2 regions of the Paenibacillus sp. FSL H7-0703 genome follow, and region 2 is predicted to be linked to the other one. Evidence: predicted binding sites of a transcription regulator. Region 2 holds the regulator's gene; the other holds the start of a gene.
What was found. Region 2 encodes Rex, which represses fermentation and respiration genes when NADH is low (regulators of the CRP and FNR family bind a similar motif). Its sites were predicted from a motif close to TTGTGAAATATTTCACAA; they were not measured.
Positions count from the first base shown of each region.

Region 1: the regulator Rex is predicted to act here: its motif matches at 3,507-3,524, upstream of nirB (nitrite reductase large subunit NirB).

Region 1 is NZ_JBBOPF010000001.1:2,527,635-2,535,873, forward strand. It holds gene MHB46_RS11000 (exosporium glycoprotein BclB-related protein) at 1-529, shown strand, start outside; gene nirD (nitrite reductase small subunit NirD) at 602-931, opposite strand; gene nirB (nitrite reductase large subunit NirB) at 971-3,400, opposite strand; gene MHB46_RS11015 (DUF4867 family protein) at 3,660-4,331, opposite strand; gene MHB46_RS11020 (beta-glucoside-specific PTS transporter subunit IIABC) at 4,328-6,187, opposite strand; gene MHB46_RS11025 (DUF7916 family protein) at 6,325-7,284, opposite strand; gene rpiB (ribose 5-phosphate isomerase B) at 7,327-7,776, opposite strand; gene rpe (ribulose-phosphate 3-epimerase) at 7,796-8,239, opposite strand, start outside.
Region 2 is NZ_JBBOPF010000003.1:39,451-47,689, reverse strand. It holds gene MHB46_RS25545 (tetratricopeptide repeat protein) at 51-683, shown strand; gene dinG (ATP-dependent DNA helicase DinG) at 839-3,706, shown strand; gene MHB46_RS25535 (redox-sensing transcriptional repressor Rex) at 3,751-4,404, shown strand; gene MHB46_RS25530 (amidohydrolase) at 4,391-5,692, shown strand; gene MHB46_RS25525 (cell wall elongation regulator TseB-like domain-containing protein) at 5,730-6,254, shown strand; gene MHB46_RS25520 (hypothetical protein) at 6,796-7,329, shown strand; gene MHB46_RS25515 (AAA family ATPase) at 7,322-8,239, shown strand, end outside.

The DNA.
Region 1 (8,239 bases), on a different contig from region 2:
GACCGGTTCGGGAGCCATCATTCCGTTTGCTTCGGGCGGACCTGCTATCCTGACAACCGTTCTTGGCGGGGTGGTAGGAACCACCAGTTTGATCGGCTTTGGAAGCTCAGCAACAGGGATTAGCCTTGTAGGCGGGGCCATTGACCTGACAGGTACACTTGTAGGACCTCTGATCAACTTTGCTTTTTCCGTACCACGGGATGGCGTAATTACATCTATTGCTGGTTACTTCAGTACAACAGCTGCGTTAACTCTCGTGGGTTCAACTGCGACGATTACTGCCCAGTTGTTTAGTTCCCCAACACCTAATAATACCTTCACAGCAGTTCCCGGAGCTATCGTTACATTGGCCCCTTCACTGGCTGGCATTATTGCTTTGGGAACGATCTCTAGCGGTATTACTACCGGGTTGGCTATACCGGTAACCGCACAGACTCGTCTGCTCCTTGTCTTCTCTGCAACAGCTACGGGACTTTCCCTCGTAAACACTATCGTAGGTTATGCAAGTGCAGGCGTTACCATTACCTGATCCAAGACGAAAAAAGGGCCCAACAGAATTGTTCCTGTCAAGCCCTTTTTTATTTGTATTCCATCAGACGAACTAAACCGTTTCGAGTGATACTTTAACTTCTTCTCCCTCTTCACAAACGGCGAAAGTTTTAACTTGTCCGTGATCAGGCTCTTGAACGATGCCTGTCTGCAGATCAATTTTCCAGTCATATAAAGGGTCATAGATATAATGACCAGATACTATCGCCTCTGTAAGAGGACCTCTTTTGGGATGAGGATTGATATTTTCAACGGCATAAAGCTCATTCTCCGAAGTGCGGAAAACAGCAATTTCAGCACCTTTGATATGGATGGTACGCCCTATTCTGATCGGAAAATCCTTACTGTGACCGACGACAAGCCATTCGGCATTTTTGATCATTTGCTTGATCGCTCCCTTCCTCAGGCATTTTAGATACAATTACACAATAGACGGAGTGACAACCTCAAATAGATTTTTGCGTGTATCCTCATCATTGATGATCTTTTTCCACGGGTCTTCCACCTGTTGTAGTGCAAATTCGATGCGTTCTACTAAAGCTTGTCGATGATCTGTATCCTGAACGACAGCCTTCTGAATCTCTTCCAGACCGATCCGTTCCACCCACTCCGACGTGCGCTCCAGGTATTGTCCTGTTTCCCGGTAGAGTTGCATTACGCTACCTACAATATCAATCAACTCGGCGTCGGTTTTCACTTTACAGAGTGAATCAGCCAACCGTGCTTTAATACCGCCATTACCACCGATAAAGATCTCCCAGCCCCCATCATTACCTACGATTCCGATATCTTTGGTACATGATTCCGCACAGTTACGTGGACATCCATTAACTGCTAATTTGAATTTTGCTGGGAAATCCAGTCGTTCGAATTTTCGTTCCAACACTTCTCCCATTCCCATCGAGTCCTGTGTGCCAAACCGGCAAAATTGCGATCCAACACAGGTTTTAACCGTACGAAGTGACTTCGCGTAGGCATATCCCGACGGCATATCGAGTTCTTCCCATACTTTAGGCAGATCCTCTTTACGGACACCGATCAAATCCAACCGCTGTCCTCCTGTTACTTTAACGACCTTAACGTTGTATTTAAGAGAAACATCTGCTATCTTCTTCAAATCTTCTGGGGTCGTTACACCGCCGTACATTCTAGGAACAACTGTAAACGTTCCATCCTTTTGAATGTTTGCGTGCAATCGCTCATTTACAAAACGGGAATCTCCCTCATTTTCATAGGTATCCGGGTTAATCATTCCCAAATAGTAATTCAGCGCCGGGCGGCATTTGGAGCATCCTTCATCATTATGCCAACCCAGTACATTCATAACTTCACGCGTTGTTGTCAGCCCTTTGGTTTTGATCGCTTCCACAATCTCGTCCCGACTCAATGATGTGCAACCACATATTCCTTGCTTGGCTGACGTCTTGAAGCTGTCTCCAAGAACATATTGTAAAATTTGCTCAACGACAGGCTTACATCCTCCACAGGAACGCGTTGCTCCGGTGCATGCCTTAATTTCATCGACTGTTGTCAGTCCATTATCATTAATTGCATCCACAATCGCCTTTTTAGTCACACCGTTACAGCCGCAGACAATTTCATCATCCGCCATCGTTTCAGCGGATAATGTTTTCGCCCCGTGATTGCTACATCCAGTACCCATGATCTGTCCATATATCTCATCTGTCATCAATGTTTGCTGACGTACATATTTTTGAAGACTAGCAGATTCGCTCACATCGCCAAACAGTACAGTTCCAACAATCTTATTTTCACGAAGCAGCACTTTTTTGTATGTGCGCTTCCACTCATCCTTTGCAACAATCACCGTATGTTCAGGCTGAGTTATGAATTCGCCAGCTGAGAAAACATCCACCCCTGAAATTTTGAGCTTGGTAGAAACCACCGATCCCATATAACCTTCAGTTTCCGCGCCTGCCAAATGTTTGGCAATGACACTTCCCTGCTCAAACAGCGGAGCTACCAGACCATAACAGATTCCGCGGTGTTCAACACATTCCCCTACGGCGTATACATCCGGTACGGAGGTTCTCATCAAATCATCGACTATGATACCACGGTTCGTTTCCATACCACTTTGCACAGCCACCTGAATATTAGGCTTGATCCCGACGGCCATAACGACCAAATCCGCTTCTAGCTCGCTTCCGTCTGAAAACCGCAGCCCTTGTACCCGATCTTGACCATACACTTCCGCAGTTTGCATTTGCATAGCAAACTTGATTCCCTGGCGTTCTAGTTCTGCTTTCAGCATCGCAGAGGCTTCCCGGTCCAGCTGGCGTTCCATCAAATCCTCCATTAAATGAACGACCGTAACATCCATTCCCAGGTTGACCAAGCCTTTAGCTGCTTCCAGCCCTAACAGACCTCCACCAATGACAGCTGCCTTTTTAAAGGTCTTCGCTGCCTCAAGCATTGCCGAGCAATCGGCGATATCTCGGAAACCGATGACACCCGGTAATTCCTTACCCGGAATAGGCAGAATAAATGATTGTGAGCCAGTAGCTACCAAAGCTACATCGTAATCAATTTCCAGTCCGTCTTCGGTGTGAATCTTCTTGTTCTCACCGTCGATGCTTTTCACCATTTTTCCTGTATACAAAGTAATCCCTTGATCCGCATACCATTGCAAATCGTTCAGTATGATATCATCAATCGTTTTACTGCCTTCCAACACATAAGAGAGCATGATCCTGTTATAGTTCGGATGCGGCTCATTTCCCAGGACCGTAATTTCATACTTATCTGTTAATTTTAAAATTTGTTCGACCGTATTGATACCAGCCATCCCGTTCCCTATAACCACAAGTTTCTGTTTACTGTTTATCATATACCGGTTCCTCCATTCATTCGACGATACTCCCTATCCGACGACATCTCCTACGTTCCTATGAATATTGCTTATGCTTCTATTCTAATACAGCAGACAGAGCTATATGTGATTACAGTCACAATATAGTTCAAATTAAGAATATTTAGGGATTTCCCTATTCTATTTCAAGGGATAAAGGTAAGGAGCTGAAATTGAGTTAAAAAAAAAGGACCAGCTAGCTGGTCGCTTTGTTAAATTTATGAATGATGACTTTGACTCAAATGGGTGAAATATTCAGCAATTTCCCGCGTAGCCCGGGATGGACGCCAGCCGCGATTTTTTCCATCTGTGTACTATGAACCATAAGAAATTTATTTTTCTTAGTCAACAGTGGGTTCTCCCGGCTACCTTCTCCCGCTTCAAGTGGCATATTCGTTCCTGCCGGAAGGATCACAATCGTCAAGTATCCTTCACTGTCAACTTTACAGGGAGCATAATGAAGTGTCGTTGAATATATCTCGACAACCGTGTTTTTAGGCTGAAAAAACACCTGAACATTTGCACTGTTATAGGAATTGTCTTCAATGTCCTGTACTCTACCGACAAGATGAATACAGTCTGTAGCGGCAATCACCACCTCGCTGCCCTGATGATATTCCAACCCGGTCAGACCCGTATTCTGACCTACGCAAAAACCAGCCTGAATTGGAAGTTGACCGTACACCTGATCTTGAATCTGGTGAATTACACCGAAGTCTTCGAGTTCTGTGACCGAAGGTACATAATGATTTCCCTGATCAGGTACGCTGGTCGTATCTTTTGCATACTTGATGAGCTCCGTGGTATTGAAATGAGACAGCAGCCTCCCATACGGGCGGAATGCTTCGCTCATTACCTCATAAATGACCAAAGGTGCATTGACTTGATTTAGTCTTTCGATAGTCTTCATAACTTGACCTCCAGCAATGAATCTCCCGTATGCACTCGGTTGTTCCCCAGCACCTTAACTTCAGAGTATTCGGCTGTATTCGTTACAATAACCGGAGTAGTTATGTCATAGCCCATAGCTTTAATTGCTCCAATATCAAACTCGACCAGCAGTTGGCCCTTGGTAACCCGATCCCCTTCTGAGATAAGTGTTTTAAAATGCTGTCCTTTCAACTTGACGGTGTCCATACCAATGTGAACTAGGATCTCCGTTCCTCCATCCGATACAATGCCAATCGCATGGCCTGTACGGAAGGCATTAGCTATAGTTCCATTGAATGGAGAGAGCAGTTTGCCATCCTCAGGCACAATAGCAACGCCTTTACCCATGGCTCCCGTAGAGAACACTTCATCAGATATTTCAGATAACGGTTTGACAGCACCCGTCAGCGGGCTGGAAATATTCTCGTTCGTTAGCGCATGAGCTGGGGTTGCAGCTTCTTTCTTCTCTTCATGGACTGCAATCATTTCTGTTTCCATGGAATCATTAAATCCAAAGAAATACGTGGTAATGGCTGTGAATATATAAGCTACGATAATGGCAATTACGAATCCGGCAAATCCTGTGCCGAAGAATATCGGCAGGGATGCCAAGCCCGGTATACCTGGAGCAATTGCCACGGAACCCGCCGCACCTGTGATTGCCCCGGCGATAGCGCCCCCGATAATAGCCCATACGAACGTTTTTTTGTAGCGGATACTAATCCCGTAGATGATCGGTTCCGTGATGCCAAACAAACCTGTTATCGCTGCAGGCCCTGCAATCGCTCTCACTTTTGGATTTCTGGTTTTAAGGAATACACCCAGTGCCGCACCTGCTTGTGCAAAGTTAGAAGGCGCAAATAATGGTTTCAAAGTATCATGACCGTATACCGCAATGTTATTGTACATGATAGGAATAAACGCCCAGTGGAGCCCCATAACAACTAACATCTGCCACCCGGCACCTACAATGACTCCCGCTACAATCGGACTCAAATTGTATAAGAAAGTGTAACCCTTAGCCAGCCCCAAGCTCGCATATATTCCAATTGGTCCAACCGCAATCAGAGTCAAGGGAACAATGACCATCAGACAGATAAGTGGCGTTATAAAATTTTTCACGCTATCATGAATTACTCTATTCAGGAATTTCTCCAGAATGGATAGCAACCAAACCGCGATAATCACTGGAATAACCGAAGAAGTATAACTCATAAGAACAACAGGAATATTGAAGAACGAAATATCCGTTTTATCGTTATACAAAGTAATAATATTCGGATACACCAGAGCCCCTGCTACCGCAAGCGCAACAAAGGTATTGGCTCCAAATTTCTTCGAAGAGGTCACAGCAATCGCGATCGGCAGGAAATAAAAGATACTGTCTGCGGCAGCGAACCAGATCGAATAGACACCACCTGTTTTGGTGAGCCATCCTAACGAGACGAGCATTAATAAAAGCCCTTTCAAAATCCCCGAAGCTGCCAGTGCCCCCAAAAATGGTGTAAAAATACCGGAAATAATGTCCACCGTTTTGTTGAACCAGTTGCCTTCAGGAGCAGCGGATGCATTCGATTTGTCGTCATCTCCAAGGCTACTGATCTTTAAAATGTCTTTATATACGTCCCCTACCGTATTTCCAATGACCACTTGATATTGTCCACCGTTTTCAACAACTGTAATAACCCCGGGAATATTTTGTGTTTGGTTCTTGTCGGCCTGATCCCTGCTATTTAATTTAAATCTTAACCGAGTGGCACAATGCACCAAGCTAGAGACATTTCCTTCTCCGCCAACGGACGCTAAAATGTCTTTTGCCAGTTTTTCATCGGACATACTGCTCGCTCCTTTAATCCTCATTTGGCATCTATGAAAGTAAACGTTTACATTGATGGTGGTAATTCAAAGACTCTACGCGCACTCCAAGGAGTACGAAAAGAATATAGAGTCTCTGAATTACACGGGGTCAATCGTTACCGGCTTCTTCCTACCATTCTCTTGATTGTATGTCTGCGTCCTTTAATGGACAGCGCAAGCTGGTATACGTTCTCAGGAAGAGGTGTTCCTGCATAACCACCATCTCCAATGGCATGAATATCCGCGCCCGTCTGTTTCATCATGAGTGCGATCCAGGCAATCGTTTGAACATCTGCCCCTTCAACTGAGCTGTTCAGGAAAGAAAGAGCAAGCGTTCCGGGTTTATATGAATGGACAAATTCTACACATTGTCTGACGTGCTCCACTGTAATACCATGTCTGGAGCCAGGTGCAGGCAACGTAATAACGTCAGCACCAGAATCGATCAAGTCCTTTATAATTTCATTGGAAGGTCTCTCGCTCAGTGGATCACCCAATACTTTCTCAATGGTTCCGTCTTCCCATTTTCCGGCGCAGATCAGGATTTTGTCTCCCAGTGTTTCTTTTGCCAGCTTGGTAGCCTCAATGATCCGTTCAAAGGTTGTACCTGCGGAAGGATTTCCTCCCAATACGATAAAGTCAGCTCCAATCTCTAAGGCACGCAGGAAGTTCTCTCTGGAAGCGATTCTTCCTTCTTTGGCCTCCACATATTGTTCTCCCGCAACCTGAGCATCCGGGCTTGGACACTCAAAATAAATACCGAGCGGAACACCGGCCCATTCCTTGATTTGCTTCAGGCTATACGGCTTATCAGCCAGCTTGCCATGCTTCATTTCACACAATCCGATATTGGATTCTTCCTTGATCATATCAAAGCCATTCAGCATAACCATATCTGCGCCGTAAGCTGCTTGGATCTCCGCATTGGTAACGCCATCGACCAGGCCGGAATTCAGCATCACATGATGCTGTCCCATAATGACGCGCCCTTCAGAAGCCAGAATGGATTCTTTTAGATCTGCTGCGCTAAATTTCAAAATATCCGTTTTCGTGCTTGCGATTAATCTTTTTGCCAATGTAATCTCCTCCAAGTCATTTATGTTTTAAGTGGTCGTTCGTCAGCACAAATGCTGTTCCTCGATGTCGGATATCATCTTGATGCGGTCGCCATGGCGTCCTCCTTCAAACTCAGCCTCCAGCCATGATTTCACTATCATTTTCGCCAATTCGCTTCCGACGACACGTGCACCGAATGCAAGAACATTTGTATTGTTGTGCTGCTTGGACAACTGTGCAGAATAAGGCTCGCTGCATACTACAGCCCGAATTCCCTTGACTTTGTTGGCCGAGATGGATATTCCCACGCCTGTGCCGCAAATCAGAATGCCTGCGTCAGCCTGCTTTCCGACCACAGCCTCTGCAACGAGCTTTCCATACTTCGGATAGTCGGTTCTTTCTGAAGTTTGCGGTCCATAGTCCATGACCTCATGACCCAGCTCATTAAGATAAGTTGAAATCGTCGTTTTAAGCTCTACAGCCACATGGTCGCTACCGATGGCAATTTTCATGGCTTTATTCCTCCCCGAATTAGATATTTTTTAATCTGTTAATGATGGTTTTGTAAGATTCTTCTTTACCAAACAAAGTGGATGTCCCCAGTACGAATCCTTCAACCCCGTAGTGTGCCAATTCGTTGATCTTCTCTTCGGAGATAGCCCCATCAACCACGATTGTATAATTCAATCCCTTTTCGCGTTTAAAAGCTTGCAGCGCTTTAATCTTGTCGTTCACGAAGGGTAAATATTTTTGCCCTGCAAAACCCGGATTTACGGTCATGACCAACACATAGTCAACCATGCCAAGTAAAGGTTCTACTGCAGCAATGGCTGTCCCCGGATTAAGAGCGATTCCCGCTTTTACCCCTCTTCCAACAATTCGGTCAATGGTGCGCGTCGGGTGCATATCGGCCTCCGGGTGAAAATAAATGATGTCTGCACCCTTATCGGCAAATAAATCAATATAGGCGGAAGG
Region 2 (8,239 bases):
AGCGAAAAATGTGAGTGTATTAATCCATCTTTCATAAGGGCGGGATGCACATGTTCCAGCATGTATTCGCAGAAATGAACAGCATGTTAGATGATATCGTGAAGCATTACCCATCAGCCCAGGGCTCCCGCAGGCAGGAGCTGCTACAGCACTGGAGTCTGCTGCGGAGAATGAGTGACGGAATTATGGATGAGTGGCTGGCCTTTGAGGAAAAAATGGTTTGCCTGCGTGCGGCCGGGTTTTCCGCGGAGACCGATATGTCTGACACGGAGCTGCCTGAAAAAGAGCTGCCAGCTTTTAATCGGGGGCAAGGGTATTATCGATTACTCATGTACCCTGAGGCGATCCAACAATTTGAGCAGGTACTACAGCATTTTCCGAACAGCTGGCAGAGTCGCATGTATATGGGAATGGCCTATTTTCAACTAGATGATCCAGCAGAGGCTGTATGCCATTTTCAGAAGGTGCTGGACCTGACTGAGCAGGCAGGACTGAAGGCGGTCATCTATAATGCGCTAGGCTGTCTGTTGGCAAAGCAGGCTGACGTAGAGGAGGCGCAAAAATGTTTTGCTCTCGCACATCAGTTCGATCCTGCGTTACCCGAGCCGCTGCACAATATGGAAGCCTGTCTGTCCGGTACCGAAAAGCTTCGATACGACAGCTCCATGATGACCTGGATGTAGTTGTCAGACACCGAGCAAGACGATGCATGCCCACCTCTCAGGCGGCGTGTGCATCGTCTTTTTTGGCTGTCTTAATTTCCAAACAGGCGATCTTCTGCTATGCTAATATACAGAGTTATTATTTTTGTAAGTGTCATAAGAAAGGATTAGCCCGAATGAAATTTGCGGTATTGGATTTTGAAACGACAGGCACCCAGTCCGCGGATGACATCATTCAAGTCGGACTTGCAATTATAGATCATGATAACAGCATTTCCCGTGTTTACGGCTCTTATGTAAACCCTGGCAGATCTATTCCCCCTTTTATCACCGGGTTGACCGGAATTACAGACGATGACGTCAAGGATGCTCCTGCACTTGAAGAAATGATGATGGAGCTCGTGCCTATGCTGGACGATGTTGTACTGGTCGGTCATAATGTGGCGTTTGATTTTAATTTTTTGCAAAACGCTCTGGATCGGTGCGGATATTTGCCGTTTAGCGGAAGAATCTTGGATACAATGGATTTTCTGAAAATTATGTTTCCATCGCTATCTTCTTATCAGTTGGGTTTTGTGTCTTCTGAGTTTGGGTTAGCGCATGATCGCCCTCACCAAGCAGACAGCGACGCGTTGGCTACGGCTGAGGTGTTTTTAAAGTGTCTGGGTGAGCTTCAAGCATTACCTTTGATAACGATACAGCGGCTTAGCGATTTGTTTGCAGAGGAAGACAGTGACCTTGGATGGTTTCTTGATGGGGTGCGTGAAGAGAAAGAGCTTGATCCTATTCAGGATCTGGAGGGACATCAGTTTTTTCGTCAGCTTGCGCTAAAAGTGGAAGATTGGACGGAGCTAGCTGCTCCGCGTAGAGAAGATGACCCGAATCCACTGTCAGGTGTTTCCTTTGAGGAGTACATGGATGATGTGCGGGACAATTTGCGTTCATCCTTGAGCCAATATGAGGAGCGCGAGGCGCAGATACAGATGATTGAGGGTGTAAATCAGGCACTGAGTGAAGACAAGCACCTACTGATCGAAGCAGGTACAGGAACAGGGAAGTCCCTCGGCTATTTGCTCCCATCGCTGTATCACAGTGTGAAAAAAGGACAGCGAGTTATGGTAAGTACACATACGATCAACCTGCAGGAGCAATTACGCGAGCGCGACATTCCGATGCTGACTAAGGTGATTCCGTTTCCGTTCCGGGCTGCTATTTTCAAGGGTCGGGGACATTATTTGTGTCTGCGTAAGTTTGAACATAAAATAAACAGAAGAGACTTCGCGACACCGAAGGAAGATTTAATTACAGCTGCTCAGATGATCGTCTGGTTGACGCTAACAGAAACCGGTGATGATGAAGAACTGAATCTGAGCAACCGTGGTGGAGATTTCTGGGAAACGGTGGCGAGTGATTCAGAGTCCTGTCTTGGTCGTTCTTGCCCATGGTTCCGCAAATGCTATTATCATCGTGCACGCCATGAAGCAGGGATAGCGGATGTTGTTATTACGAATCACTCTAAGTTGTTTACAGACGTCAAAGCTAGTCACCAGTTGTTGCCGAGCTATGAACATCTGGTGATTGATGAAGCCCATCACCTGGAGGAAGTAGCTGGTAAGCACCTAGGTATGCATATGAAATATTTCACACTCGTGCATACACTGACGCGACTTTTCAAAGACAGCAAGAATGGACAACTGCCCTCACTTCGTCAACAGTTGGCGAAATCGGGGCACGAGAAGTCGACGGATTGGGCCTCAACCATCGATCAGATGTATCCGCTCGTGTTAGAGGTTAAGGAAACTTGGGACCTGCTAAGCGACAAGCTGTTTGGCATGTTGCCAGAGCGAAGCGATGCGACACCGGGTGAAACAGGACAGTTTTCTTCCCGTCTCAAACCTTCAGCCAAGCCTGCAAAGTGGGATCAGGCGGGGGCTTTGGAAAATCAGTTATATGTAACGATGAGTGAAATTTTGCGCAAGGGCGACAAGCTGATGCTGGACGTCAAGGAAGAACATGACGATTATGCGGCGGATAGCCTTATTACAGATATCACGGGCTTGCTCAAGGATCTGGCGGGGATTCGAGAAAATTTGCGCTTTTTTATGCGACTCGATGATGAAACAACCGTATACTGGCTCGAAGCGAGTGGGCAATTCCGCAGTAAATCATTACAATTTTATGCAGTGCCCGTCGATGTGAGCCGCCAGTTGAAAGAAATGTTTTTTGACAAAAAAAGAAGCATCATTCTGACGTCTGCTACCTTATCGGTAGATAAGTCGTTTCAGTACATGATCGATCAGCTTGGCTTGCAGGAGGCCGCAGATCAAGAGCGGCTGATGACTTCGCAGCTCCCGTCACCCTTTAATTACAGGGATCAGGTGTTGCTGGTCATTCCACGGGATTTCCCAAGCGTGAAGGGCAGTGTAGGAGATGCACACTTTGTAGATATGCTCGTTAGCTCTCTAGGAGCGACTGCTCAGGCGACGCGGGGGAGAATGCTCGTTCTGTTTACTTCCTATCGGATGCTCCGGCAAGTGTATGAGCCGCTCAAAGAGGCCTTAGCATCCAGCGAAATTACTGTGCTGGGACAAGGAGTGGACAGTGGGAGTCGCAGCAAGCTAACCCGCCGTTTTCAGGAAGCCAAAGCTTCTGTATTGCTGGGAACCAGCAGCTTCTGGGAAGGCGTCGATATTCCGGGGAAGGCTCTGACTTGTCTAGCCATTGTTCGCTTGCCATTTCAACCGCCGAATCACCCGTTGCTGGAGGCAAAAAGCGAGCTGCTCCAGCAGCAGAAGAAGAATCCATTTATGAAGCTGTCTGTACCACAAGCGGTCATTCGCTTCAAACAGGGATTTGGTCGGTTGGTTCGTACAGCGAGCGACCACGGGGTCGTTATCGTTTACGATACGCGTGTGATCGAATCCTATTACGGAAAGCACTTTTTGTACTCGTTACCGGGACCAAAAATGGAGCATATGCCATCGGAGCAAATGGTGCCCCGCATCGCCGAATGGCTCCAATCCGCCCCGGAGACCGAGGCATAACGGACGGACACTAAGTATGTTCGTTACAATTAGGGGGAGCAAGTATGAAATCAGATAAAATTTCAGAGGCTGTCGTACGGAGGTTACCCGTATATTTACGTTATCTGAATGCACTTCACAAACGGGAGGTGGCTACGGTCTCTTCTCAAGAGTTGGGACAGAGGCTAGATTTGAACCCGGCCCAAATCCGTAAAGATCTCGCCTATTTTGGAGATTTTGGTCGGAAGGGTATCGGTTATGATGTTTCTTATCTAATTGAGAAAATACGCCATATCCTGAAAATCGATCAGCAAATTAATGTAGTATTGGTCGGAGCGGGTAATCTGGGGCAAGCCCTTTCGAATTATAACGCTTATTTAAAAGACAATATGAAGATTGTAGCGGTATTTGATGCGTTTCCGGATAAGGTAGGGACCAAGATCAATACATTGGTCGTGCAACCGATGGATGAACTGGAAGCGACTGTGAGAGAAAAAAACATTCGAATCGGGATTATTACCGTACCTGATTTTGAAGCACAGCACGTGGCTGACAGGCTTATTGAGAGTGGAATTGGAGCGATCCTGAACTTTGCACCGACTACTCTCAAGGCACCGGCCAACATTCGGATTCATGCCACAGACTTTACAACTGATTTGCTTAGCCTCGCTTATTATTTGGAGGACGGAAAGGAAGAAACACAATATGACAGTGAATAAATGGATGATTAAAAACGGCTCTTTTGCCGTAAATGGACCAGAAGCTGGGGTAATCCATGGTTTTATGATTGTGGAAGATAGCCGCATTACTTACATTGGCGAGACTTTGCCTTCGGGTGAGGAAGAGACGGAAGCGATCGATGGTAAGGGGCTTTTGTTTTTACCTGGTCTGATTAATACTCATGGTCATGCGGCGATGTCTCTGCTGCGTGGGCATGGAGATGACTTGGCACTTCAAGTATGGCTTCAGGAAAAAATGTGGCCTATGGAAGCCAAGTTTACATCTACGGACGTGTACTGGGGTACGTCGTTGTCTGTGCTGGAAATGCTGAAAGGTGGAACAACGACCTTCCTGGACATGTACGATCATATGGATGAGGTGGCTCGTGTGGCTGAAGAGTCAGGTATTCGTGCAAGTCTGATGCGTGGAGCAATTGGACTATGTTCGGAGGAAGAACAGCGAATCAAGCTGGCTGAGGCCGTAACTTTTGCGCGTAACTGGCATGGTAAAGCAGACGGGCGTATTACAACGATGATGTCACCGCATGCGCCATACACCTGTCCACCTGCGTTTATTGAAAAATTCGTACAAGCTGCGCATGATCTGGATTTGCCGCTGCATACGCACATGTCTGAGACGATCGCCGAAGTGGAGCAAAACGTACGTGACTACGGTTTGCGTCCAGTTGCACACTTGGATAAGCTTGGCTTTTTCTCCCGTCCTTCGCTTGTTGCCCATGGCGTTCATTTGAATGACGAAGAAATAGCTTTACTGGCTGAACGTGGTGTAGCGGTTTCGCACAACCCAGGTAGCAACTTGAAGCTGGCAAGTGGTGTAGCAAGAGTGCCTGAATTGCTGCGTGCAGGGGTTACCGTTTCTCTCGGAACGGATGGTCCTGCCAGCAATAATAACCTGGATATGTTCGAGGAAATGCGTCTGGCAGCACTTATTCACAAGGGTGTATCTGGTGACCCTACGGCAGTTCCTGCGAGTGAAGCGCTGCGTCTGGCAACAGAATACGGTGCAAAGTCAATTGGTTTAAAAGAAGTAGGAGCGTTGGCAGCAGGCAACAAGGCTGACTTTATCGCGCTGGATCTGAATCAGGCACATTTCTTGCCGCGTACAGATCTTATTTCCCATGCGGTATACTCAGCAAGCGCCAAAGACGTGGTTCACGTATGGGTAGACGGTCGTCAGGTTGTGAAAAACGGCGAATGCCTGACTATGGACGAGGAACGCATCAAACATGAGGCACAAGCCGCCTTTGAAGGGCTGCTGTCGCGCTAATTCAGGTGTCACATCCCCTTAGAGAGGAAGCACGGGTTTGAAAAATAAGAAAAAGTGGATAGCGGTCGCCATTTTGGCCGTAATACTGATCCTGGTCAGCATTTTCTGGTATTATTCCTATGTTACTCAAGACCAGGTGGCTGAGAAAAATGCCGCTATCATTAAGGCCAAGCAATCAGGTGGTCTGGTTAGCACGACTCAAACATGGAAGTCTGTGTGGGATCAGGTATATTGGGTGGTTCAAGGGAAAAATGCACAGAATGAAAATATAATGGTGTGGGTTCCTTTTCAAAAAGTGGAAGGACAACCTAACGTACCTGCCGCAGATAATAGCGGTGTTCACACTGAGTTGCTGAAGAACGGAGTCGATGAGCAAAAAATGACGGCAATAATTCAACAGCAGCTTCCAGGTGCAAAAATTGTAAGGCTTCAGCCGAGTGTGTTCAATGGCGAATATGTGTGGCAGTTGTTTTACGATGATGGAAGTCATCATTACTACACCTTTTATCGTTTCTCAGATGGGGTAGCGACGGGTGTAAAATATACTTTGCCCAATAACTGAGCTGGTTGAGGATTAGCAGATGTGGAATGAATGACTAGTAAATAATTGAAAGCTCAAGAAAAAGACGTAAATGCGATGGAAATCGTATTTACGTCTTTTAGTCTTGCTATGCCGTAAAATGGGCTGAAAACCAGTGAAGCATCTTTACCTATCCATTTTCTCTCCTAGGGCAAATTCATCTTTATGGCGGGCAGTACGGAGTGGAGGATTTGAATCTGGAGAAGCGGAGCGTTCGCCTTTGCCGCCGGATTTTCTCAGTAAGAATAAAATCGAGAAAAATCGGGTGGCAACAGCGATCGTAAGATCAAATCCTACGCTCAGCGTTTCGCCTCCACCTTAACCAAAGATTTTGCCTCATCACAACTCCTCCACACATTGCCTTCGATATTAGATATACGTTATGATATACTATATTTTATAAGTGATAGACAAAAATGATAGAAAAAAGAATTGCTGATCGCTGTAAGATCATGCAATTTGGTTGTTTGTTGACATTCGTCCCGTTTCTTCTGTGTTTTACATTTTGAGAGGAGGATGTTGTTTGAAATTGCGTGCAGTTCCTATCGTTGTGGCGGCAGTTTTGGCAGCTTTGCTGCTATTTGGGGGATGGTTCATTTACCGTCAGGTTACAATGCAAAGCCCTCTGGAAAAACTGGTTTCTCAATATCCAGGCGTGACAAGCGCTCAAATAGATATTAAACAGGATCAGGTTGTATTGAAACTAGATCTCAAACCGCAGGCGGATGTGGCCGGATTAGTCGATGTGGTTAAGCAAAAAGGGCAAACCATCATTGGCAGCCGTACCATTAAGCTGGATATTGAAGATCGTTCCAATTCAGCACTGAATCAATGGTGGTCTGAGGCCATGTTTCCTGTAGCCGAAGCGATGGAAAATAAAAAGTATACTCAAATTTCATCTACAGTTGAGCAGATGAAAAAGAAAAAGACGGGTATCAAAGCTGATACCGACATGGATTCGAACAATGTCTATATCCGACTCAGCGAAGGTAAAGCGACCAAGTTTATCGTATTGCCACGTCAATCTCAGCAAATGGGGGTATGGCCTAATGCCTAGATGGATCAAGGAAACATTAATCGGCATAGTGCCGGTGACTATTATATTTCTCGTTTTTATTGGGGTGAATATTATCCCTCTTCTAGTTGCTGGCGTGATGCTCAGCGGCTTGTTAATGCTCATGCATGCGCGTGGTGGCTTGGCCGTAGGTGCTGGGCAAGAACGTAAACGCAAAAAAAGTGGTCCGGACAAACTGACTTTTGAGGAAATCGGTGGGCAGGAAAGCGCTAAGCAGGAGCTGCGTGAGGCCCTGGACTTTTTGAATCGACATGATGAAATTTCTAAGTTTGGTATCCGTCCATTAAAAGGTGTTCTGCTCACAGGTCCTCCGGGAACAGGGAAAACACTGATGGCGAAAGCAGCCGCACACTATACTAATTCTGTATTTGTTGCAGCCTCAGGTAGTGAATTTGTTGAAATGTACGTTGGTGTTGGCGCGGGTCGTGTTCGTGAGTTGTTTCGGGAGGCACGTACTCGTGCAGCCAAGGAAAAGAAGGAAAATGCGATTATTTTTATTGACGAGATCGACGTAATTGGTGGTAAACGTGAGGGTGGACAGCAACGAGAATATGATCAGACTTTGAATCAGTTGCTGACAGAAATGGATGGCATTTATTCGGCAGATACACCGCGGATTTTGATCATTGCAGCAACAAACCGTAAAGAAATGCTGGACAGTGCCTTAACGCGTCCAGGGCGTTTTGACCGTCATATTCAAGTGGATTTGCCTGACAAGAAGGGCCGTCTTCATATTCTTAAAATTCATGCCAAAAACAAACCGATTCAGGAAGATGCGAATCTGGACAAAATTGCTGAGGAATCTTACGGGTTTTCCGGCGCACAGCTGGAGAGCGTGATGAATGAAGCGGCAATCTATGCGATGAGACAGGATCAGAAAATGATTGCGCAG